2 regions of the Marinococcus halophilus genome follow, and region 2 is predicted to be linked to the other one. Evidence: riboswitches for the same ligand, from Rfam matches in the RefSeq annotation. Region 2 holds a riboswitch; the other holds the start of a gene.
What was found. Region 2 has a riboswitch for glycine ahead of gcvT (glycine cleavage system aminomethyltransferase GcvT). Riboswitches for the same ligand answer to the same signal wherever they lie in the genome.
Positions count from the first base shown of each region.

Region 1: another riboswitch for glycine. It lies ahead of B5066_RS13300 (serine dehydratase beta chain); the one in region 2 lies ahead of gcvT (glycine cleavage system aminomethyltransferase GcvT).

Region 1 covers NZ_FVZD01000006.1:1,419,044-1,435,212, forward strand. Annotated here, with positions in the region: gene B5066_RS13220 (hypothetical protein) at 1-41, opposite strand, end outside; gene B5066_RS13225 (hypothetical protein) at 90-380, shown strand; gene B5066_RS13230 (DUF1648 domain-containing protein) at 392-895, opposite strand; gene B5066_RS13235 (hypothetical protein) at 1,174-1,467, shown strand; gene B5066_RS13240 (Hsp20/alpha crystallin family protein) at 1,597-2,034, shown strand; gene B5066_RS13245 (3D domain-containing protein) at 2,507-3,178, shown strand; gene B5066_RS13250 (GNAT family N-acetyltransferase) at 3,347-3,853, shown strand; gene B5066_RS16815 (hypothetical protein) at 3,900-4,043, shown strand; gene B5066_RS13255 (SDR family oxidoreductase) at 4,120-4,992, shown strand; gene B5066_RS13260 (DMT family transporter) at 5,006-5,908, opposite strand; gene B5066_RS13265 (Lrp/AsnC family transcriptional regulator) at 6,094-6,549, shown strand; gene B5066_RS13270 (MarR family winged helix-turn-helix transcriptional regulator) at 6,718-7,155, shown strand; gene B5066_RS13275 (pirin family protein) at 7,289-8,155, shown strand; gene B5066_RS13280 (nitroreductase family protein) at 8,197-8,772, shown strand; gene B5066_RS16820 (hypothetical protein) at 8,823-8,960, opposite strand; gene B5066_RS13285 (universal stress protein) at 9,223-9,705, shown strand; gene sdaAA (L-serine ammonia-lyase, iron-sulfur-dependent, subunit alpha) at 10,288-11,172, opposite strand; gene B5066_RS13300 (serine dehydratase beta chain) at 11,169-11,666, opposite strand; glycine riboswitch at 11,745-11,821, opposite strand; glycine riboswitch at 11,825-11,932, opposite strand; gene B5066_RS13305 (SulP family inorganic anion transporter) at 12,195-13,928, shown strand; gene B5066_RS13310 (catalase) at 14,203-15,765, shown strand; gene B5066_RS16825 (hypothetical protein) at 15,789-15,950, shown strand; gene B5066_RS13315 (helix-turn-helix domain-containing protein) at 16,147-16,169, shown strand, end outside.
Region 2 covers NZ_FVZD01000006.1:1,843,359-1,859,527, forward strand. Annotated here, with positions in the region: gene xseA (exodeoxyribonuclease VII large subunit) at 1-67, opposite strand, end outside; gene folD (bifunctional methylenetetrahydrofolate dehydrogenase/methenyltetrahydrofolate cyclohydrolase FolD) at 72-932, opposite strand; gene nusB (transcription antitermination factor NusB) at 929-1,342, opposite strand; gene B5066_RS15405 (Asp23/Gls24 family envelope stress response protein) at 1,440-1,844, opposite strand; gene B5066_RS15410 (hypothetical protein) at 1,875-2,258, opposite strand; gene efp (elongation factor P) at 2,398-2,955, opposite strand; gene B5066_RS15420 (M24 family metallopeptidase) at 3,030-4,100, opposite strand; gene B5066_RS15425 (hypothetical protein) at 4,553-4,924, shown strand; gene mntR (transcriptional regulator MntR) at 4,943-5,359, opposite strand; gene dat (D-amino-acid transaminase) at 5,595-6,470, shown strand; gene B5066_RS15440 (lipoate--protein ligase family protein) at 6,542-7,378, opposite strand; gene B5066_RS15445 (rhodanese-like domain-containing protein) at 7,543-7,935, shown strand; gene gcvPB (aminomethyl-transferring glycine dehydrogenase subunit GcvPB) at 7,993-9,474, opposite strand; gene gcvPA (aminomethyl-transferring glycine dehydrogenase subunit GcvPA) at 9,461-10,822, opposite strand; gene gcvT (glycine cleavage system aminomethyltransferase GcvT) at 10,841-11,947, opposite strand; glycine riboswitch at 12,031-12,117, opposite strand; glycine riboswitch at 12,121-12,209, opposite strand; gene B5066_RS15465 (MBL fold metallo-hydrolase) at 12,403-13,044, shown strand; gene B5066_RS15470 (CapA family protein) at 13,154-14,266, opposite strand; gene B5066_RS15475 (metal-dependent hydrolase) at 14,360-14,833, opposite strand; gene B5066_RS15480 (hypothetical protein) at 14,989-15,321, shown strand; gene B5066_RS15485 (DUF2513 domain-containing protein) at 15,950-16,169, shown strand, end outside.

The sequences.
Region 1 (16,169 bases), 420 kb from region 2:
GCAAGCAGGAGAATAATACAAATGAGGATTGCCGTTATCATACAGCAGCTCCTTTCTATAATACAAAACACAAATGAGGATGAAAATTCATGACTGCATTTACAGAAGGAATCACAATTCTGCTATTGTTATGCCTCCCGCTGGCGCTTGTCTCCTTTGCTTTGTATGCAGTGCTTGAGCCAAAGAGCTGGAAAATGCATGCGTTGTTAACCATTGGGTACATACTTATTACGGGGGCAGTTTCTCTTGTAAGTGCGGCTGTTGCCAGCTGGAGGGGCGGAGCATTTGAAGCAGGAGAAGTAGTTTATACATTTACTACGATCACGGTTTGTATGATTGTCGGACTCGGCGGCTACTATCTGTTTCGGCCGTATTTGTAGCGCCCGGCCTGCTATGATAAACGAAAGGCCCGTATCAAAAACGGCAGCATTACGACAAATATTCCAGCCAGCAGACTTATTATTAACAAGTGGGGCGGCCCAGAGCCGTTAATACTTGTGACAAACGCTGCATTTAAACCGGCAAACATCACCAGCATATAATTTTTTACCGTATTCAGCAGAAGAATGCTGTTGCGGTATTGGGCACGGACATTGCCTTCATGAATTTTCCTGGGGTAGTTATGTATATGTGGCACTCGTTCCAATAAGGACATGAAAATCCATAATACAGAAGTGAGAGCCAGCAAAAGCCATATAGCCGCTTTGTTTCCATACGCATTTACTTCTCCGTTCATGCTGAAATGTACAGGCACTTCTTCTGGAAATGTACTATACATAAAAGCAAAAAAGACTGCCCCCGCAAAAAATAGTATAATCCCCGCAGCGTCGAGCCAAACACAGAACTTCGGCCGTGAAACACGGGCTTTTTCCGGATGTTGGTTCAACAATTCCATATAGAAATACACCTCCTTTAAATTTCTATTAATGCCTATTTTAGCAAATGCGCCTTTGGAAAACAGTTGAACTATTGCCACCTTTGCTTTTAATAATTAAAGATAATTATCCATATTTATGTATGAAATAGAAATGTAAAACTATTATTAATGAATTTTTGTTTGAAATATTAATAGTTCGGAAAAGATATATGTATAAGTAAATAATTATTAAGCAGAGGTCTTACATCAGCATACAGGCGTCTATCGGTGATTGAACCATCAAAGGAGATGATGACATGGCAGAGGAAAACAAGAATAGGAAGCAAGAAAATAACAGTAAGGATAACAAAGGGTACGGCTGGATAGCCACGGGCAGCCTGATCGGCGGGTCTCTTCCACTGATCACCAGAAAAATTAAAAAAGGCCTGATCCCAGGTGATGAGAAAGGCAAGAAGAAAGACAAGAAGAAAAAGTCTAAAAAACCGCGTTACATTTTAAACAAAAAAAGTACGCCGAAAAAACTGGCTAAAAAGAAAAAGCGCCTGAAGAAAAAAGCAAAAGGCAAGCTGCCGAAAAAGCTGAAGAAGTAACGATATTTCCTCCCGGATCCGGGAGGTTTTTTTATGAAATTTTTGAGCAAAAGATAGTTTCAAATGTGTAATAAGCGTATATAATTAATAATGAAAATACCATTACTTTCGGATAAGGAGGAATGCATGATGGCAGATTTAACACCTAATCGCCGTAATCGTGGGTTTTTCCCGGATCTTTCTCGTGGTTTTGGATTTGGAGATTTGCTGAACGACCGTTTCTTTGAACCTTTTCAGGACATGAATAAGTTTAAACTCGATGTCCGGGATGAGGACAAAGAGTACGTGGTGGAAGCGGAGCTTCCGGGCTTTCACAAGGAAGACATCCGGGTGGAATACGAAGCACCGGTGCTGTCCATCAGCGCCAAACGAGAGGAAAAGCAGGATGTCAGCCATGATGATTATGTCCACAGGGAGCGAAGCTACGGAGAATTCCGGCGGCGGGTGACTCTCGACAACGTCAAAGACGACGAAATACAGGCTTCTTTTGATAACGGGGTACTGAAGCTGCAGCTGCCGAAAGAAGAAAAACGCTCCATCAAGAAAAAACAAATCGATATTCAATAGAAATATTACAATCATAATGTAAAATTTCATTTCCGTGTTTAAATACGTTGAATGCCCTCGTATTACCGCGTTAAATGATTTATTTCAAGAGGAAATACCCACCTTCATTTCGAAGGCGGTAATCTGATTGTAATATTTTGTGACAAATTTTGGTGTATAAGGCGTCAAATATATGCTTATGAAGTTTTAAAGCAGGCCATTGGGCCTGCTTTTTTTACATAAAAAGAAAGTTTATTAAGAGGAGATTACATCTAAATTAATGCTATTGATATTTTCAAGCCCCAGCGTCATAATCGGTAGCGTTGTGTTTAAGAGAAAGCACATAAGTATTTCGGCAATCAACTACATTAAACAATCAACCTATCCATGCAGTATTGACGTAAAGGTAAGTAATCATATAGGCAAACAGTCCATTGTTCACTGGCATCGTCTTTAAGACGAAAAATATCTTTACCTCGGAGGTTGAATCAATATGATGAAAAAAACATTATTCGGTACAGCAGTTACAGCAGGCGTGATCCTTGGAGCACCACAGGCAGCGGATGCCTCCATCAGCGACCACGGCCAAATGGAAAGAGGAGACGTTAATTCCTCTGTTGCAGAACTGCAGGACAAGTTAAAAGAAAAAGGCTACTTTAACGGAAACACAGGCTCTACGTTCGGACCAAGAACGGAAAGCGCGGTTAAAGACTTTCAGGCAGACAACGGTATCTCTTCTTCTGCGGGCGACTACTTCGGCGTAGCCGGCCCGGAAACACAGGCAGCACTTGGCGGATCTTCTGATTCTTCCAGTGATTCCAGCGAGGAAGTAGCAGGCGAATCGACCTCTGAGTCCTCCGACAGCAGCAGTGAAGGCGAAACCATGACGATGGAAGCTACGGCGTATACAGCTGATTGTGCAGGCTGCAGCGGTATTACTGCCACTGGCAAAAACTTAAACGAAGATCCTAATGCGAACGTAGTCGCTGTTGACCCGGACGTAATCCCACTCGGTTCCACAGTGAAAATCGAAGGCATGGGTACGTATACAGCAGCTGACACAGGCGGTGCAATTAATGGCGACCGCATGGATGTCCATGTGCCAACCAAATCCGAAGCTTATTCCTTCGGCCGTCAGGACGTTGAAGTAACAGTAGTCGACTAATAATAGGATCAGGCAAAAATCCTCTCCAAAGCTGGAGGGGATTTTTTTATTTCTACATTCCAATGATGGTTGATATTAAAAAGCAGTTAAAACACTTATAATATGAAAGAGGTAAAGTAAGAAATTAATTTTGTTTATAATTATAATTGTTACGCCGGAGGAAAAAAGATGATACATATCGAACAGGCCGGGCCTTCGCACGTTTCCGGCATCATTTCTGTCTGTACGAAAGCTACGTGGGCCACGTACCGGGGGCTCTGCAATGATGATTATCTCGAGCGGGTGTGCCGGGAGTTTTATAATGTTTCCAGAGTGTTCGATGAAGTGAAGCATACAAGCCTCGACTGGGGCGGCTATTTTTCGGCGGTGGAGAACGAAATGGTGATTGGTGCTGCGGGTGGTGGTATGACAGGGGAAAAGGAATCCGAACTGTATGTGTTATATCTGGATCCGGACCGCCGCAATGAAGGGATCGGCACCATGCTGCTTGAAGCCGTAACCCGGCAGCAGAAGCTCCTCGGGGCCGAGGAACAATGGGTGTCGGTCCAGAAAGGCAACCAACTCGCGATTCCGTTTTATGATGCAAAAGGCTTTACGTACGAAGGAGAGCGTACCGGATATGCCAATACGGAGGATGAAGATTACATATCGCTCCGGTACAGGCGCCTTATTTAAATAGAAGAAAAACGGCTGCGATTACAGCGACCGAAGGAGGAAAACAATGCTTATCATGCTTATGGTGCTGGGCTTCGCCGGTGTACTGACGGTGGTCAATTTCATTCCTAACCGCCGGGTGCGGAAAATTTCCATTTACAGCAGCTATACGTTGTTTCTCACAGCGCTCGCTGTGTTGACGCTTGGGTAGCCGCGGTCCAAGCGTTTCAGTGTACCGAATGTAACTGTTTTGGTTATAATTAACAGTAGAAATGGAGGAATGACATATGAAAGCACTAGTAACCGGAGCAACAGGCAAATTAGGCTCCAAAGTCATGCAGGCGCTGCTGCGGAAGATGCCGGCCGACCAGCTGGCCGTCAGCGTCCGGAACCCGGACAAGGCAAACAATTTGAAGGAAGCGGGCGTGGACGTGCGCCGCGGCGATTTTGACGACCCGGAAAGCCTGGACGAAGCGTTTGCCGGTGTGGACCGCCTGCTCATTATTTCAACCGACGGGGACAACGACACAAGAATCCGCCAGCACACAAACGCGGTGGAGGCAGCCGCCCGGGCCGGCGTCTCCTTTATTGCCTATACAAGCATTGGCCATGCGGAAAGCAGCACGATGTTTTTGGCTCCACCGCATCGAGCCACTGAAAATGCAATTATTGAAACCGGCATTCCATACGCGTTTTTGCGAAACAACTGGTACCTTGAAAACGAAGTGCCAGGCATTCAGGGAGCCATGAACGATGCGCCGTGGGTTACGGCTGCCGGAAACGGTCGGGTAGGATGGGCGCTGCAGCTCGACTACGCGGAAGCGGCGGCGGCCGCTCTCGCCGGAGAAGGGGAACAGCAGTCGGTATATGAGCTTTCCGGACGGCCGCATACCCAGGATGAACTCGTTGGCGTGCTTGAAAACGTGCTTGGAAAAGAGATTCCGGTGCAGCACGTGGACGACGATGAATATGCGGAAATTATGAAGGAAGCCGGTATGCCGGAAACGGTTGTACCGATGCTCGTAAGCATTCAGCAGGGCATCCGCAGCGGTTCGCTCGATGTCGAAAGCGATGATTTTGAGAAGCTGCTTGGCCGTCCGGCCACGCCGATGCATGACGCGCTCGAGCATCTTGTGCGGACGCTGCCTAGCGATTCTTAATTACCACCACACCTTAAGCCGTACGCTTTTGAAGCGCGGGAGCTGATCGCAGCCTCCCGCGCTTTTTCGTGAAGAGGGAAAACGCCGCACATCCGCCGATGACAATTGCACTGCCGGCTGCCTGCGGCCAGGTCAGATGCTCCCCAAAAAGCACAAAGGCAAGCAGGGCGGTAAACAGCGGGTTAAAGTTTAAAAACAGCCCGGACGTTGTCGCTCCCAAATGCTGTACGCCGATCCCCCACAGCACCATGCAGACAATCGTAGCGATGATGCTTAGAAACAGCATCGAGCTGATAAACACGGCATCCACCCGGTGGATGGGCACCTGAAAGCCATTAATGGGAAGCAGCAGCAGAACACCGAACAGCCCGGAGTAGCAGACGGACATCATTGGCGAAACGAAGGTGGTCGCCCAGCGGCTGCAGATGGAGTAAAGCCCGAAGACGAGCACCGCCAAAAGCATCCATGCATCGCCGGAGGCAAAAGAAAAGCTTTCAAGGCGTCCTTCTGTCACGACAAGCAATACGCCGGCAGTGGAAATAAGCATGGCGGCAATTTGCGCGCCGCGCAGCCGTTCGTGTAGCAGTATCGCTGAAAACAGGGCAATCGACAGTGTATTCATCGTCGAGATAATGCTTATGTTGGTGGCGCTCGACGAAGCAAGTGCAGTGAACTGCAGAATGTTAAACAGGGCAACGCCTGTGATACCCATCAGAAACAGCGGCAGAAGCGCTTTTTTGCGGGGCAGCAGGCGTTTTTCTGTAACCAGGAGGACAGGCAGGAGGCATAATGCGGCAATCCCGTAGCGCAAAATGGTGAGCGTCACAGGTGACGCGTAAGCGGTAAGGCCTTCGCCGACGATAAAATTGCTTCCCCAGCAGAGGCTCGCAAGCAGCAGCAATCCGGCGTATTTCATGCGTTATTCCTCCCTGTAGTGTTGTATGGAATAAATGTATCATGTAAAATGAATGGAAGAAATATTATTCTCTATAAATGAATATATTCAAAATGATATTAATTTATTTATGGGAAAACAGAATTTGTTTTTGTTTGTGTGGTTAGAAAAATGCTGAAAACGAATATTCTTCGGGAGGAAAATGCATGCTTGATGAAGTGGATGTACATATTCTCGATTTACTGCAGACGGAAACAAGGCTCAGCAACCTGGAGCTGTCCCAGCGGGTAAGCCTTTCCGCCCCCGCTACTCATGCACGGGTGAAACGGCTTGAGCAGGACGGCTACATTGATTCCTATACGGCGATCCTAAACCAGGAAAAGCTGGGGTACGACCTGCTGTGCACGATATTCATGAGCACAAGCATTCACCAGACGCAGCAGATAAACGAGCTCGAGCGCCACTTATCGGCGATGCCGGAGGTCATGGAGTGCTACTGCATGACCGGGGCGTTTGATTATATGCTCAAAACCATCCACCGTGACCGTAAGGAGCTGGAGGCGTTTATCCGGGAGTTAAACCAGCTCGGAGTGGCCCAGCTGCAGACAAGCATTGTTCTTCGGGAAGTGAAAGCTTCTACAGTGCTTCCGCTTCGCAAGTAAATCCGGCAGAAGGCCTTTACCGATTTATTCAAAAACATGCAGGTTTCCGGCCGGCGTTCACCCGTAAAGTGGACGGTATACATGGCGCAGCGTCACGAAGAAATAGAAGCTATTGCTGAAAAATAAGTAAACACGATTCAATCCATCAGCGCAACGGAGGAAGTTCATATGCATACCGAAGATTTTATCAGTATTATGATTCACCAGACCGATTTGAAATTAACCAGCTTTATAAAAGAAGAGCTGCGGGTGTTTAACCTCACCCCCGAGCAGAATCTCATTATGATGCTCCTCTGGGAGGAGGACGGGCGTACGCAGAACGACATCGCCCGGAAGCTGCAGAAGGACAAAACGAATGTGGCCCGGATGGCTTCCCAGCTCGAGAAAAAGCAGTTCGTGCGCCGCGCCGCGGGCACCCAAGACCAGCGGGCGGTGCAGCTGTTTATGACAGACGAAGGCAGGGAGCTGCAGGAAAAGGTGCGTCCGGCAGCGGAGCGGTTCAACGCTGCGGTAACAAAGGGCATCAGCCGAAACGAGCTGACAGCGCTTGAACAGACGCTTGCTAAAATAAATAAAAACGTTTCCGAAAGTCTGCGGGAGGAATAGAAAGACCGCTGAGTAGATTCTTTGCAGGACAAAAAGATATATGTTGTACTAAAGAAGCAGGACAGATGAAGTAAATATATTTTTTTCAGGAAATAGTTGCTATGCATACTAAATTCAAAAAGGAGTGCTGTTGATGGAACGTAACCAGGACCTGTTTCAACGCCGGATTCGTGATAAGTGGACGGTGCAGTACGAAGAATTCGGTTTTCCCTCCATCCAAAAGGGATGGGTGCTGCCGGTGGACCGGTGGAAAGAATTTGATCCGTTCATTTTAATGGCCGAAGATTGGTTTAAGAAGGGTACTTTTCCCGATCATCCGCACCGGGGATTTCAGACGGTCACTTACGTGGTGGATGGACGGCTCGAGCATATTGATAACGGCGGCGGCCGCGATATTCTCGAGCCCGGTGATGTGCAGTATATGAATGCCGGGTGGGCCGCGAGGCATGCCGAAGACGGGGTGGAAAATGACATTGCCCATACGCTGCAGCTGTGGCTGAACCTTCCCAAAGACAAACGAAACACGGAAACCATTTACCAGAACGTATACGGGGAAGAAGCTCCGACCGTACAAATTGATGGCGGGTATTTAAAAATCTTTTCTGGAAGCATTGCTGGTGAAGATGGGCCGCTGGACTCCCTTGTGCCCATCACGTTAACCGAAATTAATTTATCGGAGGGCGCTGAATACGTGCATCACCTGCCGGAAAATCACAATGCCTTTATATATACGCTCTCCGGCAGTGCTGACGTTGCAGACGGAACCGTCAATAAGCACGATGTGGCGACGCTCACTTTCGAGGAAGACGGGGACCCGCAAGCCCTGTCTACGCTACGGATTAAATCAAACAAACGACGCACGAGACTGCTCGTGTATTCCGGCGAGCCGATCGGGGAGGAAATTGTGCCCTACGGTCCGTTTGTGATGAGCAGCATGGACGAAATCAAGCAGGCGTACCGGGACTTCCATCAGGGAAAATTCGGACCGCCGGCAGAATAAACTGGCGTAAGCAGCATTTAAAACGAAGGAGATGAAGCAGGATGGACGTGCTGACAGCCATTCATTCACGTCGCAGCAATGGGCTCGTTACAGAAACCGTGGTGCCTGAGGAAGTTATCACGAAAGTACTGGAAGCCGGGACCTGGGCTCCGTCGCATCATAAAACAGAGCCGTGGCGGTATTTCGTCATGACCGGAGACGGCCGCAGGCAGCTGGGAGAAACGATGGCTGCCATTGCCGCGGAAGGGATGACGCCGGCAGAAAGGGAAGAGAAACAGCAGAATCTTGAGAAGCAAAAAGACAAGGCGCTGCGGGCGCCGGTGGTGATCGCCGTGGCGGCCGAGCCTTCAAGGGAAGAGCGGGTAGAGACACTCGAAGAGTACGGAGCAGTCTATGCGTCAATACAAAACATGCTGCTTGCCGCTCATGCGCTTGGCCTGGGGGCGTTCTGGCGCACGGGAGCCCACTGCTATCACCCGAAAATGAATGCCCTGTTCGGGCTCGGTGAACAGGCAAAGGTGCTCGGGCTGATCTACCTCGGCTATCCGCTGCGGGACATGAAAGAAGGCAGACGGAGGCCAGTAGAACAGGTGACCACCTGGATTACGGAAAAATAATGGTTCATACAAGAAGCCAGGGAGCGGAATAATACCGCTCCCTGGCTTTGTTATTTTTCATCATGTTTTTTATTCAGCTGCTGGCGCAGGTTCAAACGCTGCTGCACATACTCCCGCAGAGAAATTTCCTTTTGGATCCACTGCTGTTTTAACGCATTAAGCTGGTTTAAAAGGTGATGTTTATTCATACGTTCCTCCTGCAACAAGGTTTCATGGGTAGCTCTATCCGGTTCCCGTTTGTTTCAAACCTCAAATTACGTGTGAAAATGGTGAAAAGAAAACTTTTGTAGTTTGAACATCAAATCCGCCTGGGAATACGGCAAGAAATACAAGCCGATGCGGCGGAAATGTCAGGAATCCATAAGCCTGCAACATAAGCCAAAAAGTACCGGTCAGGGAAACCTGCGTGCTTTTTGGCTTTTATTATAAAATATAAGAAGGTGAAATGGAATGAAAAATTATACTCATATCCTGGCTGCCCTTGATGTGCTCAATAATCCGAGTGTTGATGCCTTTGATGAAGCCTGCCGCGTTGCTGTCAAACATGAAGCCGATTTAACCCTGGCCTATGTGTTTCATTATAATGAATATTCGTCGCTTGGCTGGATGGATCCGATTGGGATCAAACGACTGTACGCAGAGGCCGAGTACCAGCTCGAAGCGTATCGAAAAAACGCCAAAGAAAAAGGTGTATCCAAAGTTAAATCCGTGCTGGACAATGGCGTGCCCAAAAAGCGACTGGTGAACCAGCTGTGTGAAAGGATTGAACCAGATCTTATCGTCGTCGGCCAGTCCGGTGGGAATGCGCTCGAGCAGGTCATGCAGGGGAACACTGTCACGAAAGCAGTGCAAAAGCATGCCCCGTGCGATGTGCACGTGGTCGACCGGGCGATTGCCTCCATTCAGCGGGCTCATGCAACTCCGCTCCAATAATCCAAAAACGCTCCGGAGATTTTGAAAATCAGCCGGAGCGTTTTACGTGCATTTATAAATTATAATGGTTTTTCTCGTCCCATTTTTGTTAAATATCGGAAGGTCACTAACGGTGGTAATAATGAGTTCCTCATTGCGGAAGGAGTTTAAACTATTAAGCAGTTCGTCCTCCGAACAAAAATAAACGGGTTCCTGGCTGCCAAAGCGTGAACGGATATCAGCAGCCGTGCCTATGTATACCTGATTTTTGGGGCGTTGAAGTACATATGCAAAATGGTCGATGGAAATGACCTCCTTCGAAAAGACGTATAGCAAGAATAGCACGGCGGCAGGGAAACAAAAAGCAGAATGCTCACAAACGGCGGAAAAGTACAATAATTTCATTTTTAACAACTGGAGGCGTCACCTGCTGCGGAACTTTGGATTATAGAAACAGAGAACTCCTAATACGAAGGCGGAGAAAGCGATGGCCCAATACATAAATATAATGCTGATGAGAGTGAGAGTACCGAACCAGATTTGAAAAAAGCGGCGTTCGTTCATAGCTGCACCTCATTTGGTTAAATGATATCGTTTTAGGGATTAAAAAGTACAGGGACGCTGATACAGCCGTTCGGCGGCTTCTCTGCCTGTTTTGGTCTGGGCGAGTCCTCCCTCGGCGGTTTCTTTCAGGCTGCCGGGCATGTCCCTGCCGATGGTATGCATCGTCTGGATCACTTCGTCACAGGGAATGCGGCTGGTAATGCCGGCTAATGCCATATCAGCTGCTGAAAAGGCTATGGAGGTGCCGATCACGTTTCTTTTTACGCACGGCACCTCGACAAGCCCGGCAACCGGGTCGCACACGAGGCCGAGCAGTGACTTCATTGCCATGGTCGTCGCGTGGGAAACCTGCTCCGGTGACCCCTGCTGCAGTTCTGTAATCGTTCCCGCCGCCATAGCCGTCGCTGACCCGATTTCCGCCTGGCAGCCGCCGGCCGCTCCGGAAATGAAGGCATGGTTCGCAAAAACGTAGCCGATGGCGCTCGCTGCGAACAGTCCCATTGTCAGTTTCTCATCGTCCATGCCGCGGTTGTCCTGAAGAGAGACCATCACTCCAGGCAGAATGCCTGCAGAGCCTGCCGTAGGAGTTGCTACAATAAGGCCCATTTTGGCATTGCTTTCCGACGTTGCCATTGCGGCTTCCATCGCCGTGCTGATAACTGGTCCTGATAGTGGGGCGGTATGCTGGTTATACTGATGCATGCGGTAGGCATCGCCTCCTGAGAGCCTGCTTTCCGTTTCCGCGAGGTCACCCAGCCCCTCCCGGACGGCCTGCTTCATTACCTGCAGCCGTTCCTGCATGCGCCCGAAAATTTGCCCGCGGGACGAACCGGAGCGATCCACTTCACGGCGGAGCATCCACTCGCCGATACTAATGTCCTGAGCCATACATTCCTGCACAATACTTTCAATCGTGTCTTTCATCTAGATGTAGCCTCCTTTTTGATCCGGGCGGCGATGGATAAAATCTCCGAGCCTGTGCCCAAATTAATGCTGGTATGATATCCGTTAATTTCATAAATATAGGCTACACCGCCGCCAATGGATGCGCCGGTGACATGGACCGTCTCTGTGGCGGAAGCGGCCTGTAAATAAACAGTATTGGGGTGGCAGCCGCTGGGGATGTTCGTGCAGAACCGGAAGTCGTAACGAAGATTGCTGTCCTTTGCCAGGGCGTAGGCATTCCGGACATTGGTATCGTGTGCGGACAATCCGAGCAGGCCGCCGAGGACAGCTTTATCCGAGCCGTGGCCCTGATAGGTGGAGGCGAGAGAGCCGTAGAATGTGATTGTCACGTCAGTGACGTCTCCCAGCCAGTCATGCACGAATTTTCCAATCGATACCACCCCGGCAGTATGGGAGCTCGAAGGACCGACCATCACCGGGCCGATAATGTCAAAGCAGCTGTCAAACTCCATAGCAATTCCTCCATATTCAAGATTGAAAGCGATTACAAAAAAGAAAAAAAGACAGAGAAGCGGCCTGGGGCGCCGTTTCTCTGTCTGTGAGCCTGAAAGATTTCATTCTTAAAAAAGAATTTTCTTCTTCGGCAGGTAGTATACCTTCTCCAGAGGTGCATCCTGTACTGGTCCTGGTACCTGAGAGTTTTTCCTTTCCGGCTGATGGAGAGGATTGCTCCTTCGGTGCTGTAAAATACGTTTACAGGCTCTCCCAATACATTCATCTGCGAAACCAATATTTGTGTTAATTTCAGTTTAAACATCCCTGCTGGAAAAGTAAACCTATTTTTGACAGCCGGATCTTAGCAATATACTGGAGAGAATCGGTGTAGAAAGGACTAAAGCAGGCGTACAGCTGTATTTAAGCCGTGAGTCAAAAAAATATAGTGCGGGCTTTTCTTTTAGGCCGTTATGGTTCATGATTTTAGAAGAGAGATTTAATCGCCGTACTGTTTGTGAGTTCACGGAGAAAGAAGGAAAGGATTTATGCCTGGGAAAATAAAAGATATATTAATTATGCCGCAGGATTATAATAATCAGTCGCTGAAAAAGGATATGGCTGCGGGATTTACCATCTTTGTTATGATTGTCCCGCAGGGGATGGCCTATGCCGTGCTTGCCGGCCTGCCGCCGGTCATGGGGCTGTATGCCTCTCTGCTTCCACTCATTCTTTATGCGCTGTTTGGCACGTCAAAGCATCTGGCCATCGGCCCGGTAGCGATGGCATCCATTCTTGTGTTTTCCGGCGTATCCCTGTATGCAGATCCGTCGACGCCGGAATACGTGGGGCTTGTGCTGCTGCTGACGGTAATGGTCGGAGTGATGCAGGTCTCTCTTGGCCTGTTGAATGCCGCTGCGTTTGTAAAGTTTATTTCCCCGAATGTGATCAGCGGGTTCACGTCGGCAGTGGCGATTGCAATCGGCATGAGCCAGCTTGGCCAGTTTATGGGCATCAGCGTAGGCAGCCAGACACAGATTATTCCGCTGCTGCGGGATGTGATCGTGCATCTGCCGCAGATACATATCCCGACCCTGCTTGTAGGAATAGCCAGTCTTCTAGTGCTGATCGGGGGCCGGAAAGCAAAACGGAATTTACCGGTTTCCCTCATCGTCGTCGTGCTGAGTATTGCGGCGGTGGCGCTTTTCCGGCTCGATAACCAGGGAGTAAGCGTCGTCGGAAGGGTGCCGCAGGGACTCCCGGATTTTACCATTCCGGGCTTTAACCTGGCGGACATACAGGTGCTGGTCCCGACCGCGCTCACCATTGCGCTGATCGCGATGATGGAGACGCTTGCGATTACGAAAACGCTGAGTGATAAAAATGATTCCGGTATTAACCTGAATAAAGAAATCCGGGCGATCGGGTATGCCAATATAGCCGGGCCGTTTTTTTCCTCCTATGCGGTGACCGGCAGCTTTTCAAGAAGTGCGGTCAGCTACCGGTCGGGAGCGGCCTCCCAGGCGGCGATGATTATTACCGCAGCCGGTGTGCTGGTGACGCTTCTCTTTTTCACGTCTTTATTTTACTATCTGCCGTATGCGGTGCTTGCAGCGATTATTCTCGTTTCGGTCAGCGGCCTGATTAATATCCGGTCGTTAAAGGACGCCTTTCGCGTAAAGCCGGAGGACGGCTGGGTGTGGATCGTGACATTTGCTGCGACGCTTCTCGTCGGCATTCAGTGGGGGTTGTTAATCGGGATTGGCTTTTCCATCCTGCTGCTTTTGCGCCATATTTCCCGCCCGAATATTGTCGAAATCGGCTACGAGGAGGACACCCACAGCTATCTGGATCTGCAGCGGTTTCCGCACGCAAAGCGGGTGCCGGGCACGGTGCTCGTGCGGGCGGATACGCGCATTCATTTTTCGAATGTCGGCTATTTCGTGAAAATGGTTGAAAAAACGATTCAGGACCGCCGCAAAACGGAAGGCGGAGGGCTGAAGGCCGCGATTGACATGTCCGGGGTGAATGACATTGATACCACGGGCATCGGCGCTCTGGAACAGATTATTGAAATGTTCCGGAGGGACCCGGGTGTGCAGGTATGGTTTGTGGAGCTGAAAGGCCCGGTCCGGGATCTGCTGCTGCGGGCCGGCTGGCAGGAAAAATACCCGGAAACGATTAAATACCAGACCCTTGAAGGTTTTCTGGAGCACGAAAGAAACGTACCGTTTAAGCCTCCCGAGGAGCCGAAGCAGGATTCCTGGGACTATATGATTTAACAAGCAGACTGGCGCCGGCTGAATTTCTCAGCCGGCGTTGGTTATATCCGGCTGCCAACAGAAAAAGCTTGGGAAAAGCCTTTATGACAGGGTATATAACTACGTACCTTAAATTTAAAAAATTCGGAATAATCGTTTAAACCATAGACAGCTTGGGTAAAAGTGAGTAGATTTCCTAAAGGAGGTAACAGCATTGAGTAAAGACCGCAATAACGAACATGAACACGACGATGAAAAAAATGACGATAAGCAATATAAGAACGAAGACGGCACGCTGACGACGAGACAGGGGCATCCTGTCCGGGATAACCAGAATTCAAAGACCGTCGGCAATCGCGGGCCGACGACGCTTGAAAACTATGAGTTTCTGGAAAAGATCAGCCACTTTGACCGTGAACGTGTACCGGAACGGGTTGTTCACGCCCGCGGTGCAGGCGCTCACGGCTATTTTGAAGCGTATGGTTCCTTTGGTGATGAGCCGATTTCCAAATATACACGGGCAAAAATCTTCCAGGAGGAAGGCAAGCGGACACCGGCATTCGTACGCTTTTCTACCGTTATCCACGGCGGGACGTCCCCGGAAACGCTCCGGGATCCGCGCGGGTTTGCCGTGAAATTCTACACGGAAGACGGCAACTGGGATCTCGTCGGTAACAACCTGAAGGTATTTTTTATCCGGGACGCCATCAAATTTCCGGACGTCATTCACGCGCTGAAGCCGGACCCGGTAACGAACGTACAGGACAGCGAACGGATCTTCGACTTTATGTCGCAGACACCAGAATCGATGCACATGCTGACGTTTTTATTCTCCCCGTGGGGCATTCCTGCCAACTACCGGCAGATGCAGGGCTCCGGGGTAAATACGTACAAATGGGTGAACGAAGACGGTGAAGCCGTGCTCGTAAAATACCACTTTGAACCGATACAGGGCATCCGTAACTTGACCCAGAAAGAAGCGGACAGCATCCAGAGCAAAAACTTCAACCACGCCACCCAGGATCTGTATGAAGCCATTGAAGAAGGCAACTATCCGGAATGGGAGCTTCGTGTGCAGGTTATGAGCGACGACGAGCATCCGGAGCTTGACTTTGACCCGCTTGATGATACGAAGCTGTGGCCTAAGGACCAGTTCCCTTGGATCCCGGTCGGCAAGCTTGTGCTTGACCGTAATCCAGAGGACTATTTCAACGAAGTTGAACAAGTGGCCTTTGGTACCGGCGTCCTTGTCGACGGCATGGATTTCTCCGATGATAAAATGCTGCAGGGCCGTACGTTCTCGTACTCCGATACGCAGCGGTACCGCGTTGGCGCCAACTATCTGCAGCTGCCGATCAACCAGGCGAAGAAAAAGGTCGCAACCAACCAGCGCGGCGGACAGATGTCGTACAGAGTCGATAATGACGAAGGGCAGAATCCGCACGTGAACTATGAGCCTTCCACAATGAATAACCTGAAGGAAGCGGAAATGAGCGGCAAGCCTCACACTCCTTATACCGAAGGAGAAGTGAAAAAAGAAGCCATCGACCGCCAGAATCCTTACCGGCAGGCGGGCGAAACATTCCGCAAGTTTAAGGAATGGGAAAAAGACGAATTAATCAAAAACCTCGTCGACAACCTGATTCCATGTAAAACGGAAATTCAGGAAGAAATGATTGCGCACTTTAAGAAGTGTGACGAAGAATACGGCCGCCGGGTCGAAGAAGGGCTGAAAAACAGCAGCTCCGCAGACGGCGCAGACCAGGATTCCACACACGGCGGACCTGCAGGCGCCACGAAAACAGAAGAGGGCGTCCAACAGGCTGAAGAGCAAGGCATCCCATCGGACCCTTATTAATAGAAGAAAAGCCTTCGGCAGATATGTACTTGACGCAGGAGGAGCATGACCGGATTGAATCCGTTGCGCGCCCAGCACCTATTTATCCACTGTGGCACCGGACGATGACCGGCTTTGAAATGGGAAGCCCGTCTGAAATGCCGTATTTGGAAGGATACAAGAAATCGATGGGAATGGATGAGTAAATTTTAATATAATGCACTGGCAATGGAAGATCTCATTGCTGGTGCATTTTTATTATGCCAGTGTATATTATAATCCGCTATTATTAACAGAAAAGATGAATTATTGATAGTTTCTGAAACGTAATTGATAGATTATGCATGTGGGCTATAGTACATTAAAAAGGGCAGATCAATATAAAATAAAGGAACGTCCGTGATGACTAAGAATTATGAACGATT
Region 2 (16,169 bases):
CGATAGAACGCTTGATGGCACCTGTCAGCTGGGAAACGGAAAGCCATTTATCCGCAGGCGACTGCATATCTTTAAGCCCCCTGCCGGTGGAATCGTTTTGCAGACTGCAGCGTATTGTAAAGAAGCATCGTAATCGTCATCGGCCCGACTCCTCCCGGCACCGGTGTGAGATATGAAGCCTTCTCGCTCACTTCTTCAAAATCAACATCTCCGCACAGCTTTCCATCATCTTTGCGGTTCATGCCAACGTCTATAACGACAGCTCCCGGTTTAATATCTTTGCCTTTTACGAATTCCTGTTTGCCGATCGCTGCAATCAAAACATCCGCCGACTGCATATATGACTCCAGGTCTTTTGTACGCGAGTGACAATAGGTGACCGTAGCGTTTTTATTCAGCAAAAGCTGTCCCATTGGCTTTCCAACGATATTGCTGCGTCCGAGAACGACAGCATGTTTACCCTCAATCGGGGCGCCGACGTATTCGAGCATTTTAATAATGCCGTACGGCGTACATGGAAGAAAAGCCTCCTGGCCGGTCATCATTCGTCCAATATTGATAGGATGAAATCCATCTACGTCTTTGTCCGGCGAAATGGTTTCAATTACTTTCTTATCTGAAATATGATCCGGAAGCGGGAGCTGCACAAGAATTCCATGAATTTCTTCATTGTCATTATATTCTCTTACAATCTGGAGCAATTCCTCTTCAGTAACGGATTCCGGCAGTTCTTTTAACTCTGAATGGATGCCGACTTCTTTAGAGGCCTTCTGCTTTCCTTTGACATACGACCTCGAAGCCGGATTATCTCCTACTAAAACTACGGCGAGTCCCGGTATTTGCTCTCCATTATTCCAGGAAGCGACTTCCTTCTTGATTTCTTCACGCAAAGAAGCTGCTACTTCTTTGCCGCTGATCAGCTGGGCACTCATTCACTCTCTCTCCCTTCACGTTCACAATCACTTAAAATATTCGACAACACGCCGTTGACAAATTTCCCTGCCTCCACACCACCAAATGCTTTGGCCAGCTCAATAGCTTCATTGACGCTGACATGCAGCGGAATATCAGGCACATATAACATCTCATGTACGCATTCTCTTAAAATAGCACGGTCCACGTTCCCAACCCGTTCAAGAGTCCAGTGTTCAAGCTGATCTACGAGCCGTTCATCAATTTCTACAAGGTGTTCCCATACACCATGCACCGCAGAAATCAGAAATTCATCTGCTTCTTCATCCTCGAGCATGGAATTTTTTATTGCCTGGTCTGCATCAACATCTGTAATATCCATCTGGTACAGTGCCTGTACGGACCGAAGCCTGGCTAAACGTCGATTCATTTCGTGTTCTCCTTTTCTCCTATGTACCCGGAGCCGTATTCGTAAATGAAAGAAGGACGGCTCCCCCGAAAAGCGGTTGCGGGACAGCCCTCCCTGGTCATTTTTCTTGTTCCTGTAACGGCTGCTCTTCTTCAGGGAACTGCAGGCCGATAATGTGTACGTTCACCGCCTCGATGTGAATATCAGTCATCCCCCGTACGGTCTGCTGAATGTTTTCCTGGACCTGCTTAGCCGTAACGGGCACAGAGCTTCCGTAATGCATCAGCATGCTGATTGTCACCACTGCCCCGTGTTCAGTAAATTCTACCTTCACGCCTTTGCCATATGATTTCCGGCCGAAACGCTCTGCTACATCATCTGCGATGCTGCCCTGCAGACCGTATACCCCCTCGACCTCAAGTGCGGCAATGCTTGCCACTACTTCAATCACATCCCGGGCGATCTCAATATTTCCCAGACTTTCTTTTTCTTCATCTATCGTAAGCAGCGTGTATTCGCTCACAGCGCTCCCCGCTTTCTATGCAGCATGATTTTATTCGTCCTGCTCCGCCTCTGCTTCTGCTCTTTCTTTTTCTTCCGCTTCTTTTTGCTTTTGGACGTACTCGTATTTATACTGGCGGAACACGGGATATTCAGAAAGATTATCAGGGATCTTTCCCTTTTCAAGTAGAATCAATTTGACAATATCTTTGTTGCGGGCCATATGATATTTTTCTCCATACTCGTTTTCTTCAGCGAATTGTTTAATGCTTTGATAGTCTTCTTCCTGAATGGACACTGTATATTCATGGCCAGGTTCTCCGTACTCATGTTCAAAGCCTATTTCAAATTCCACGATCTGTATTTGGTCGCTTTTCATGTTGCGGGTCTGTTCAAGCACCGCTTTTGCGCCTTCCGTTAAATCATTCCATTCCATATAATAGCCTCTCTTTCCGTATTACCGCTCAAAATTCCATTCCATTATATCACGGTGTTTCTGCAATTTCACCGGTCCACAGCCGCCTGCGTGTATTGTTCAAGAAAAAACGGCCTCCCCAATGGCAGGCCGTTTGTTTTTAGGCACGGGAGGCGTATGCGCCGGTTCTTGTATCGACAACGATCCGCTCGCCTTCTTCAATGAAAATAGGGACCTGTAGACGGTATCCGGTCTCTACCACTGCCGGTTTGGATCCTCCGGACTGGGTGTTTCCTTTAATGCTCGGGTCTGTTTCTTTAACTTCGAGCTCTACCGTATTAGGCACTTCAACACCAAGCGTTTCTGTACCGTAGCTGGTAATAGACACTTCCATGTTTTCTTTTAGAAAGTTTAATTCATACTTCAACTGCTCGCTCGTCAACTCCATTTGATCAAACGTTTCCATGTCCATAAATGTATGCACGTCGCCGCTAGCGTACAAGTATTGCATTTTCCGGCGTTCAATGTGTGCATTATTTACTTTTTCACCAGCGCGAAAAGTTTTTTCCTGAATGTTGCCCGTACGCAGACTGCGAAGCTTCGAGCGGACAAATGCAGCCCCTTTTCCAGGCTTTACGTGCTGGAATTCGACAACTGTCCAAATATCGCCGTCTGTTTCAATGGTGAGCCCTGTTTTAAAATCGTTAACTGAAACCATAAACGTTCCTCCACTCTTCAATTGATCGATTATTACTATATCACAGCTGCCCGGTTTTTTATATGCAATCCCGGTTAATTGCCGACGATCGTGAGCTCTTTTGCAGAGTAGCTAAGCTTCCGGCTGCCGGTTTCGGTGATAAGAACGTCGTCTTCTATACGAACTCCTCCAAGCTCCGGCACGTATATCCCCGGTTCAATAGTAATTACCATGCCCGGTTCGAGCTCTACATCGCTTTTCGGAGAAACGCCGGGCTGTTCGTGCACTTCCATCCCAAGGCCGTGGCCGAGACTGTGGCCGAAGCGTTCACCGAACCCTTCTTTATTAATGTGATCTCTTGCAATGGCATCTGCTTCTTTCCCGGTCATGCCCGGCCCCACCTGCTCTACAGCTTTCATCTGGGCTTCGTAAACCGTCTGGTATATTTTTTTCATATCATCATTTGGTTCACCGACAGCGAGCGTTCTCGTGATATCCGAGCAGTACCCGTCCACGTAGGCCCCAAAATCAAGTGTCACAAGCTCCCCGTCCTCTATCACCTTATCGGAAGCGATACCATGGGGAAGGGCTCCTCTCCATCCGGAAGCAACGATAATATCAAAGGAAGAGCCCGCTGCACCGTTTTTTCTCATATAAAATTCCAGTTCGTTACTTACATCAAGCTCGGTCATATTCGGTGCAATGATCGATTTGATATGTTCAAACGCATCTTCAGCGATATTGACCGCTGTCTGCAATTTTTCGACTTCCTCCTTTGATTTGTAGGCACGCTGCTTTTCTACGATTCCTGAAACCGGGGAAAGCGATCCGCTTAGTTTTTCTCTCATATCTTCAAACTGCGCATAGGTTACATGCTGCTTTTCAAACCCAACAGAGCTTACGTCCTCGCTTTGGGCAATTTCTTCGACCGTATCCCAGGCTGAGCCCTTCTGTTCGATAACATCGAAATCGAGCGCTTCATCGTTAGCCTGCTCTACGTAACGAAAATCTGTAATTAGGTGAGCCGATTTTTTTGTAATAATCAGCGTACCGGCCGAACCGGTAAAACCACTTACATAGCGTCGATTATAGGGGCTTTGTATAACAAGCGCATCAAGTTTTTTGTGCTCAAGCTCTTCCCGGATACGTGCTGTGATCTCATGCATTACCGACACCTCTTTTTGGATTAACTTTGCTTCCTTGTTTATCGTAACACAACGCGCGGTAAGGAAACAGACTTCGAGAAAGAGGTGGGCTTCTTCTATATATCACGTGTATTCTCATTAGATTATGGGAATGGTATTAATACAGTGAGAGAATGTTTAAAAGTAGCGCTTTCCATATCTTTATTGTAAAATTTAAGTATTAATTCAATTAACGCTTTTATCCACCCCACGCTTTAGGCCTCTGCAGAATCGTTGTCATTTCTCCGCATTGTTTTACAGCATTACTCAGCGGGTATGGAAATAAATCTTCTTATTAATCTGTACAAAGAATAGAAGGACACCTGGGCATTACTCATATATACTATTACATGTATTACGCACTCAGCTTTTTATATAACTACCTCTGGCCGCTGGTAACGCAAAAAATTTTTACGAAATGAGAGGTGTGTTCCATGCAGCAAGCGCTAAAAAACCCTATTGCTACTGTTGTGCTGGGACTTGCCATTTTAGGGGTGGGTTACCGGCTCGTAACAGATCCGCTCGGTCTGCTTCTCTACCTTGTTATTGGTGCAGCTATCGCTGTTGGTTTATATTTCCTTTTCACAAGAGTCATCATGAAGCGCGCGATGATGAACCAATACCAAGCTGGCTCTAATGCTGCCTCCGGTCGTCCCGGATCTGCAAAAGGAAATCAGGCTAAAAATTTTAAACAAGCCCAGAAGCAGCAGAAGAAAAAATCGGCTAAAAGTTCCAGTAAACGGCGTAACGAGGCAAACCTGAAAGTGATTCAGGGAAACAAAAACCGAAAAAAAGACCGGGCGTGACAAACGCCTGGTCTTTTTTTATTCATACGAGCGCTGGATGTCCCTCAGTGCCTGTACCCGCTCGCTGTCGTCTTCAAAATACTGCAGAACGTCTCCAATACGGTCGATGGCATCCCAGCTGAGATGGTGTTCAATTCCTTCTACATCTGCATATATTTTGTCCTCTTCCACCCCGATAATATGTAAAAACTTTTCGAGCAGCTCATGCCTGTAAACCAGTCGTTTACCTATTTTATTTCCTTTTGAAGTCAACACAAGCCCCCGGTACCGTTCGTAAATCAGATATTCCATTTTATCGAGCTTCTGAACCATTTTTGTTACAGAGGAAGGATGTACTTCCAGCGTTTCTGCAATATCTGATACCCTTGCATACCCTTTTGATTCGATCAATTGATAAATCCGCTCTAAATAATCTTCCATACTAGGAGTCGGCATCGGGACCCTCCAATAAATATGATAAAAACTGTTACACAAAAAAATTGGCTTTCTTTATTTTAACGAAACTATTTCTAAAAAACAAACCTTCTTTTTCTTATAATTAACCCTTATTTCTAATTTGCCCTCAGGAAAATTTTTTGTTCGATAATTAATTTCCTCGCATTTGAAGAGCTTTTCTTTTGTTCAACACTGCATTCTTGTACAATATAAAGTATTGAAGGAGGCAGCATTCATGAGCTATGTGATGTATAACGAATCCATTATTCCCAAAGAGGAAGCCGCTATTTCCTTTGACGATCGCGGTTATTATTTTGGCGACGGCATTTATGAAGTGATCCGGGTGTACAACGGAAAATTGTTTCTCCAGGAAGGGCATCTCGAACGGTTTCAGGACAGCGCTTCTAAACTCGATTTGACAGTCCCCTACTCCCCTGACACGATGAAGTCGCTTCTTCGCCGTCTGATTGAGAAAAACGGACTTACTACGGGATATGTCTATTTTCAGCTGACCCGCGGTATTCAGGCCCGGGATCACTTGTACCAGCGCGGAACAGCCCCGGTGTTAACCGGCTTCACGAAAGCTTCCGAAGTGCCATTTGCTAAACAGGCTGACGGCATAAATGTGTACGCCACAGAAGACATCCGCTGGCTTCGCTGTGACATTAAAACCATTAACCTGCTCGGAAACGTGCTTGCCAAACGGGCCGCGGAAGATCACGACTGTGCGGAGGCGCTTCAGCACCGCGGAGAGGTTATTACGGAGGGCTCCTCTACCAATGCCTTTATCGTTAAAGACGAAACGGTCATCACTCATCCGCAGAGCAACTATATTCTTGAAGGTATTACTAAGCGCTACGTCCTTCAGCTGGCAAAGCAGTTGAATATTCCCGTCGAACAACGCCCGTTTACTATCGACGAAGCCATACAGGCTGACGAAATGTTTATGACGAGCACTTCGATTGAGATCGTGCCCGTCCGTTCTATTAAAGGCTCATTTCAAGCCGAGTACGGAAACGATCCAGTAACGAAGGAGCTTCTTGGAGAATTCCGCCGCGAAGTCGAGCTGTTCGAATCCGGGGACACCCAGCCGCTTGTTACCTACAACTAATTGGCCGCAACATCCCTTATATAAACGACCGCCCCGGGGGCGGTCGTTTGTTTTTTAATTGAGAGAGAACATCAGCGCCTGAAATTCCACTCATCGGTCTCGTATCGTTCTGCTGCCAGCGCCTCTACTTCTTTCTCCTGGTCCGCAGTTAGCTGATACTCTTCAAGGTCGGCATGCAGACCGTCGGCAAATCCTTCTTTAAAAGCACTCCTCAGATCTTCCAGCGTGAATGGTTTGTCTGTAAGCTCGTTGATCGCGACGGCTTTATTTTTAAAAGCCTGCTGCATTCTTTCCCGAACGCGCTCACTCGGATACTTAAACAAATCAAATAACTTGTCCTCATCCAGGTCCAGAATAATTGATCCGTGCTGCAGGATGACCCCGCGCTGTCTTGTCTGGGCACTTCCGGCAATTTTCCGGTCCTCTACGACCAGCTCATACCATGACGAGGCGTCAAAACAGTTAGCCGAACGGGGATTCTTTAACGAGTCTTCCTCCTCCTTCGTTTTCGGCACGGAAAAATAAGCATCCAGGCCAAGCTTTAAAAACCCCTGCAAAATTCCTTCCGAGAGTACCCGGTAGGCCTCGGTCACCGTTTCCGGCATTTCCGGATGATCTTCTGAAACAATAATGCTGTAGGTCAGCTCCTGATCGTGCAGAACCGCCCGGCCTCCCGTCGGCCGGCGCACAAAACCTACACCGTGCTTTTCCACTGCCTCCATATCAATATCCTTTTTTGCCTTCTGAAAGTAACCGACTGACAGCGTCGGCGGATTCCATCCGTAAAACCTTATCACCGGCGGAATTTGCCCTTCACTGTGCCACTGCAGCAGTTTTTCGTCGAGAGCCATATTATAGGCCGGCGACCGGTTGCCTGAATCTATAAAAAGCCAAGTATCTTTTGCCATTAACGTTCATCTCTCTTTCTCAATTTTTCCATTTCCATTGTAGCAGAGATCACTGCGTTCCATATATAAAAATGACTGCCCATTAATTAGAAATCTGGCAAAGCAACGGGGTTATGCGTTATAATTAATTTGCAATCGACCTGGAAAGAGGTGAAATAATATATATGATATTTGAATGGTTATGGGTAGTGCTCATTGCAGTATTAGTTTTTCTGATTGTACGCCGGTTTGTCGGACCGAAGGACTTAACTGCATTACCACAGGAAGATTTTATCAAAGGCTATCGTAAAGCCCAGCTTATCGATGTGCGTGAGCCGAAAGAATACGATGGCGGCCACATTCTCGGGGCCCGGAATATTCCCGTTTCGCAAATGAAGCAGCGGATGGTTGAAATCCGGGAAGACCAGCCTGTTTATTTATACTGCCAGTCTGGCATGCGTTCAAAGCAAGCCGCAAAGCTGATCAAAAAGCATAAGGGAAACCGGGATATTTACCACCTGAAAGGCGGATTTAAGCGCTGGACAGGCAAAATCAGTAAAAAGAAAAAAAGCGCATAATTAAAGGGAAGAGCAGGCGCTGCTCTTCCCTTTTTGTGTTTAATTTTCCTTTTATCGTTATTTCATGGATTTGAGCGAGGTTTCAGTATTATACGTCAGTACCGGTTTTCGTGCTGCCAGCGTCTCATCCAGTCTTCCGACTACGGTAGTATGAGGCGCTTCCTGTACCATTTCCGGGCTCTCCTCTGCCTCCCTGGCAATTTCAATCATGGCATCTGCGAAGGCATCAAGCGTTTCCTTGGCCTCGGTTTCAGTCGGCTCAACCATCATGCACTCTTCGACATTAATCGGAAAATAAATCGTTGGCGGATGATAGCCGTAATCCAGCAGTCGTTTAGCTATATCAAGCGTTCGTACTCCAAGCTGTTTCTGCCGCCTTCCTGATATAACAAATTCGTGCTTGCAGTGACGGCCATACGGAAGGTCAAAATACGGCTCGAGCCGTCTCATTAAATAATTGGCGTTCAGCACTGCATATTCCGAAACTTTTTTGAGTCCCTCTGCACCCATCGTCCGGATATAGGTATAAGCACGTACGTTAATGCCAAAGTTCCCGTAATACGGCTTTACGCGGCCGATGGAATGCGGACGGTCTTTGTCCCAGTAGTACTTATCATTTTCTTTCGTGAGTACCGGCCCGGGCAGATAAGGGATCAGCTCTTTTTTTACGCCCACCGGACCGCTGCCGGGACCGCCGCCTCCGTGTGGGCCGGTGAATGTTTTATGGAGATTTAAGTGTACAACGTCAAAGCCCATATCTCCGGGCCTTGTGATGCCCATGATAGCATTGGAGTTGGCTCCGTCGTAATATAAACGCCCGCCAGCCCGGTGAATCATCTCCGCTATTTCCATAATGTCTTCTTCAAACAGCCCAAGCGTGTTTGGATTCGTGAGCATAAGGGCAGCCGTTCTTTCGCCCGTAACTTCTTTTAGATGCTCAAGATCCACCAGGCCCCGGGCGTCCGTCCGGACCGTCACATGATCAAATCCTGCCACTGTTGCTGAAGCAGGGTTCGTTCCGTGCGCAGAGTCGGGGACGATCACTTCGGTGCGTTCCGTTTCACCGTTTGCTTCGTGAAGCGCCCGTATCAGCATCAGGCCGGTCCACTCTCCCTGGGCGCCGGCTGCCGGCTGCAGAGTGACTTCGTCCATGCCGGTTATTTCAGCCAGGGCCTGCTGCAGGTCGTGCATCATTTCGAGATTCCCCTGCACCTGAGTCTCCGGCTGATACGGATGCGTCGCGGCAAATCCAGCCATGCGGGCAGTTTCTTCATTGATCTTCGGATTGTATTTCATTGTGCAGGAGCCGAGGGGATAAAAACCAGAATCCACCCCGTAGTTCCGGTTCGACAGGGCCGTATAGTGGCGTACTAACTGGAGCTCGGACACTTCCGGGAGCGCCGGTTCTTCGTTGCGGATACTAGCCTCCGGCAAAATGTCACTTAGGCTTTGCTCAGGAATATTTGTTTCGGGAAGCGAATACGCTACCCGGCCTGATTTGCTCTGTTCAAAAATTAATGGCTGGTTAGGCTGTTTCATGTACAAGCACCTCCAATTGGTCGGCAAAGGTTTCAAGCTGTTCTCTTGTCCGAAGTTCGGTCACACATACGAGCATCTGGCCTTTTTTATCCGCTGAAACCTCCCCTAAATCATAACCGCCAATGATTCCATGCTGAAATAATTGTTCATTTACCTCCGATGCCGGCCGGCCGAGATTGATGACAAATTCATTAAACGACGGTGATTCGTGGACCACCTGTATTCCTTTTTGCTTTAGCAGCTGCTTTAAAAAGTGAGTACCTTTAATATTTCGTTCTGCTGTTTCCCTCAAACCTTTTTTACCGAGAGCTGTCATCGCTACAGAAGCCGCCAACGCATTCAGAGCCTGGTTCGAGCAAATGTTGGAGGTCGCTTTATCCCGGCGGATGTGCTGCTCTCTTGCCTGGAGGGTCAGTACGTAGCCGCGGCTTCCGTCTTCATCTTCAGTCTGCCCGACAAGCCGTCCGGGAACTTTTCGAATGTGTTTTTTGGTAGTCGCGAAAAAACCACAGTGCGGTCCGCCAAACTGCATCGGGATGCCAAGCGGCTGGGCGTCTCCCGCAACAATATCCGCCCCAAAGTGTCCAGGGGGCGTCAGTATGCCCAGGGACAGAGGGTTAGCAGAAACAATCATTAAAGAATTTTCTTTGTCGGCTGCCTGTCTTACAGCCGCTAAATCTTCAATGGTTCCGTAGAAGTTCGGGTATTGTACAATTACTCCTGCGGTATCAGCATCGATCGTCTTTTCAAGCTTATCCAGATCCGTGCGGCCATCTTTTTCAGGAACAATTTTCACTGTAAGGCCGGGGCCTGCCGCATAGGTTTTCAATACATCGAGCGCTTCAGGATGGATGGTTTCTGATACTACAATGGTCCGCCGTTTCCCTCTGTTCTCACTCGCAGCCATCAGCGCTGCTTCAGCAAGCGCTGTTGGCCCGTCATACATTGACGAATTAGCGATATCCATTCCCGTAAGTTCACTGATCATCGTTTGAAATTCAAATATTGCCTGCAGCTCGCCCTGCGAAATTTCAGGCTGGTACGGAGTATACGCCGTATAAAATTCTGAACGCCGTAGCACGTGGTCGACGACCGTTGGTATATAATGCTCGTACACCCCTGCTCCGAGATAGGATACACAGTCCTGCACGTTAGCGTTCCTGTCACTAAGGCGTTTCATTTCCTTTAGAAGGTCCGTTTCCCCAAGAGCCTTTGGCAGATCCATTTCTCCGGCAAAGCGAATATTTTCCGGCACATCTTCAAATAATTCATCGATGGCATCCACGCCAATTGTTTTGAGCATTTCTTCTTTATCTTCACCAGTGACCGGCAAATAGCGATAATCCATTTTTGACGCCTCCTCGTATTATTTTTTCCGTTTGTAAAAAGGCACAGCTGCCACTTTCGCCCGCTTGGCTTTTCCACGCACATCCACCGCTACCGCCTGATCCAGGTTGCTCCATTCGGCATTTAAAAGTGCGAGTCCTACGTTTTTTTTGAGCGTCGGGGACTGGGTACCTGTCGTGATCCATCCTATTTCTGCTCCGTCATCATTTCGTACGCCGTATCCCGGACGGGGTATCGCCTTATCGACCATTTCAATACCGACCAGCTTGCGTTTCAGTCCTGCTTCTTTTTGTTCCTTTAAAGCTTCTTTTCCGATAAAATCATTTTCTTGCTTCAGCTTTACACAAAAGCCGATGCCGGCTTCAAGCGGGGTGATATCTGCACTCAGTTCCTGTCCATACAAAGGCAGCTTCGCTTCAAACCTCAGGGTATCCCTTGCGCCAAGTCCACAAGGGACAATGCCTCTGCTTTTTCCAGCTTCCATAATAGTCTCCCAGCAGTAAAGCGCATCCCCGGAGCGGCAGTATAATTCAAATCCGTCCTCACCGGTATAGCCAGTTCTTGATATAAGAACGTTTCCTGTTTCTCCGATAGAAGCACTGGCAGCAAATCGAAAAGGCAGTATTTCTGAAAGAGATGCGTCGGTTACTTTCTGCAGTATCGTTTCCGCCTCCGGGCCCTGCACCGCAATTAATGCTGTCCTTTCTGAGATATCCGTGATGCTTACGTTTTCCGTCCCGTGCCGGCGAAGCCATTCGAGGTCCTTCTCAATATTGGCTGCGTTTAAAACAAGCATGTATTTTTCTTCTTCGAGCTGGTACACGAGCAGGTCGTCAACTGTGCCGCCATTTTCATAGCACATAGCGGTGTACAGCGCTTTGCCGGGCTCCAGGTTTTTTATGTTATTTGTGAGCATGTACTGCAGAAAATCAGCAGCCCCTGGACCCTCTACGATCGCCTCGCCCATATGGGAGACGTCGAACAGGCCGGCTTTTGTACGAACCGCTTCGTGTTCGCTTTTGATGCCCGAAAACTGAACTGCCATTTCCCAACCACCAAAATCGACAGTTTTAGCTCCGTATTTTTCATACACTGAATACAGCGGAGTTCGTTTTAGTTCTGCCAAAGAAATCACCTCGTTTAATTATTTTTCTGAAAAATCAAAACAGTAAAAAACAAAAAAGACAGAGCTCCCATGAATTATGGAAGCTCTGTCCTATAACCAGAAAGTTTCTCCTTTCCGCAATGCAGAAAGAGTGTCTTCGTGGGTGGCTTCAAAAGAAGCGCTCTCCAGAGGAGCGTCCAGTAAGAGTCTGTTTGCCTGAGAGATTCACCTGTTACGGTTTGCTCCTTCGGCGCTGCCTGGCAGTCTCTCCCCTTACCATCATCCGCGCATTATATGTACGTTCTTATTTGCTCATATTTTATCATTAATTCATATAAAAACCAATGCTAAAAAAAATGAAACCGAACATTTTCAATAAAACCATATTAATTATTCGTATGTATGTGCAGATCGGTTATTTCTTCCGGGAAAAATATTGTTTATACTAAAGACAGTATACTAATTGGAGGGAAACTATGAACTGGAAACAGCTACCGCTTGGACCACTGCAGACAAACTGCTATGTTCTGTACGATAATGATAAAAACGCTGTTATTATTGACCCGGCCGGTGATGCCGATAAATTGCTCACCTTTCTCCAGGAAAACGAGCTTCACCCCGTAGCAATTCTGTTAACACACGCCCATTTTGATCATATTGGGGCGCTTGATACTGCTCGGGAAGCATACAATATCCCGGTTTATCTTCACGAACAGGAAAGTGACTGGCTTGAAGACCCTCAGAAAAACGGTTCGGGCCGTATGATGCCAGAGGCTGCATTTACCACGAAGCCTGCCGATCACTTGCTGCAGTCAGAAGGAAGGCTTCAATTTGGCGGTTTTGAATTTCAATGGCTTCACACACCGGGGCATTCCCCGGGAAGTGTTTCCTATTGGCATAAAGAAACTAACACAGTATTTTCTGGTGACGTGTTGTTTTCAGGCGGGGTTGGCCGGACCGATCTCTACGGCGGCGATATGGATACACTGTTAGCCTCCATACACGAGCAGCTGCTTGACCTTCCTGAAAATACGGTTGTAGCCTGCGGCCATGGCCCCTTTACAGATATCGAAACCGAAATGAATTCCAATCCGTTTATTAATGGGTTTGGTGCATAATGTGATAAGGACCCCTGTTTTTAAACAGAGGTCCTTTTATAATATATTACAGTGTTTGAAATTATCTTGAGCCCGGCTACCTGTTTTCATCTGAATACTAAGATGCCCGTTACTCTGCTTCTTCAATCCATTGATATACGTGTTCATGCAGCTCTTGTTCCGTTTCTCCGCCTTCAGCCGGGTGCTCTGCTTCAGCCATCGGTTTTACCGTATATTGGTCTTCAGGGCCCGGAACTACCTGAGTAAAGTCAACGTTTGGGTTCGTTATGTTTATTTTTTCCCCGTCTTTTTCTATATCGAATGTTGCAATGCCGCCTGTATCGGTATAGTCCATATCCTGCCCGGAATAAAAATTACCAAGCGAATAATAAACCAGCGTCTCATTGCCTTCTTCGCCCTCCACCCATTCCATCGGCTGAAGCACGTGAGGATGGTGGCCAAGAACTACGTCCACTTCCAGATCTGCAAGAAACTGAGCCAGTTCTTTCTGTTCTTCATTGGGGAGTCTTTCGTATTCACTTCCCCAGTGCATATTCACTACCACAACATCCGATTCATCTCTCATCGCTTCAACGTCTTCCTGTATTTGTTCCTTATCAATTTTCTGAACGACATAATCGTGCTCCTCCGGAATCGAAATGCCGTTCAACCCATACGTATAAGATAGAAAACCAATATCAACGTCTTTCACGTTTACGATACGCTTGCGTTCTGCATCCTCTTCGTCTTTATACACCCCTACGTAGTCCATGCCAATCTGCTCATAATGATTAATCGCGTTATTTACAGCTTCCATTCCGCGGTCGAGTGTATGGTTATTGGCCCCGGAAAGCATGTCCACTCCGGCATCCTGAAGATCATCTACAATCGCGTACGGGCTGTTAAAAGAAGGATAAGCTGACAAGCCGAGCTCTTCCCCGCCAGGGATCGATTCCTGGTTCACAATCATATAATCCGGTTCCTTAAGCATGGGCGTAACTGCCTTCAACGCCGGCGTGAAGTCATACTCTCCGTCTTCTTCCATCCTTTTATATACGCGTCCATGCAGCAGCACATCCCCAGCTGCTCCAACCGTGACGCTCTCATCTTCCTGTGTTTGCTCCTGTCTTTCAGTCTCTTTTTGTGTCTCTGAATTTTCGTTTTCATGCGCTGATTCTTCTCCGGTGCTGCAGCCGCTCAGAACAATAAAACCAACAGTTATGCCTGCATAAAATTTTCGCATGAGTCCCTCTTTTCATTCAAATAGAATTACTAGTCGAAATATACTATAAGTTTACTAATATCTTCATAGAAATTGAAGGGGTTTCATAGCTTTTCATGGCTGCCGGGGAGAAACGTTTTTTCTTCCACGGATAATTAGTATTCCCAAAATACATAATAGCGGTACAATCACCCACCATTCCTGTGTAAGCAACGGATAGGAAAAGTTTTTCGTGGCCACAGGGTATAAAAGCTGGGTGCCATTTCCAAGAAAGTCAATCAGCATAGAGCCCGCCCCCAGCGTAACAAACGCAGCTGCCCAGGCTTTAGGAAATCCTCCACCCAAGGCAGGGCGAACAACTGCAGCGAGCGCCGCAGCAATAAACGGCATTGTTAAAAGCGTATGAAAGATATAGTTGCCAAATAATTTTGGAATATCAGGCACTAGTACTATCGCCCCGAATGCCATGATTTTCAGGCGATCTGAACTGGTTAACCACGGGCTTCCGTAAAATATATACATTATCGCTGCACCAGTCAGCAGGTGAAGCAGTGTGCTTGGTACATGTTCAATTAAAATTTCAATCACAGGCGGTCCTTCTTTCTGCTGGAGATGATTGTTTTATTCACGGTTTTTTATTTTCATAAACTTTATCCGGGGTGCTCTAATTAACCATGTTGGATTATACAGCTGTCAGGGTATGAAAAGAAAAGCACACAATTTATTTTCAGGAGTGATTTATAATGATTCCCGTGGAAAAACCTTCTGCACTCAACCGGGCGAGAAAGAAAAAAGTTGAGGCAATGAAGGCTGAAGGAGACTTTGCCAGCCAGTTGAAAACCATTCTGGTTTTTCAGCACATCGATAAGCACTCAGCTGATAAAATGGACAACAGCTTTCGCCCGAAAAAAGCTATTTTTGCTCTTACCGGGGAAAAAATGTCCTTAAAAGATATAGCTTTTGTCATTAAATTAAAAGGATTTAACGGCCTTTATCGTTTGTTTTCCGCTTATAGTACTGTTTCTCATACAAATGAGTCTGGCGAAGCAGTCGTTATTTTTCAGCGGCGCCGTTAATGGAGACTATATAAAAAAACCAAATCCGTCTTTTATTCTTGCCTAAGCACAGCATACGGCCAATGGTTTGTATAGACAAACCGTTACCTGCTTCCATATACTATTAATAGGTGAGTAGACAGAAAAAGCGGGGCCTTTTTGTTTTTCCTGTCGAATTTTAAATTTCTACATATTACAGAGGAGTGGGTAGTTTAACGCAAGCACCGTTTCGAGCGGAACATGCTGGGAGTTTCCTTCGTCCGGAGCGACTTAAAAAGCCCGGTAACGGTATTCAGATGGTGAATTAAGCGCCGAAGCATTATGGGCCGTTACTGCAGGAAGCTGAAAAATATACGTCGCTTGAACAACCCGGTTTAAGCCCGCAGTGAGGTTTTGCTTCTGCCGAAGAAGGTAATATTTTTACAGAAGAAGAGCAATGGGCGAAAGTACGCCACGTCGTTTCTCTTGCCGAAGACGTCTGGAATTAAGTATTCGGAAAAGAAGCCGGCGCCCCGGCTTCTTTTTTTATCACACCCACGAAGAGTAATGATTTATCTCTTCGCTGCGTTCGAATGCATAAATCTTTTCTGGCATTTATCCCGGTCCCAATATTATAATTTCAGTAAGTATAAAAAAGGTGGAAGATAAAATGGTGATGGAAAGAGATATGGAAGCAATCAGGAAGCTGTTGATTGACTTGAAGGAGCAAAAACCCGGCTTCAGCCTGACATCCAAAAACGAAGAAACCGATTATTACATGTATTTGCTCACCGAAGGAGGCCTGATTGAGGCTACCCGCCACAAAACGTTAAGCAAGCAGGTAACAAGCTATCACAATATTAAAATCACTTTTGCCGGCCATGATTTCA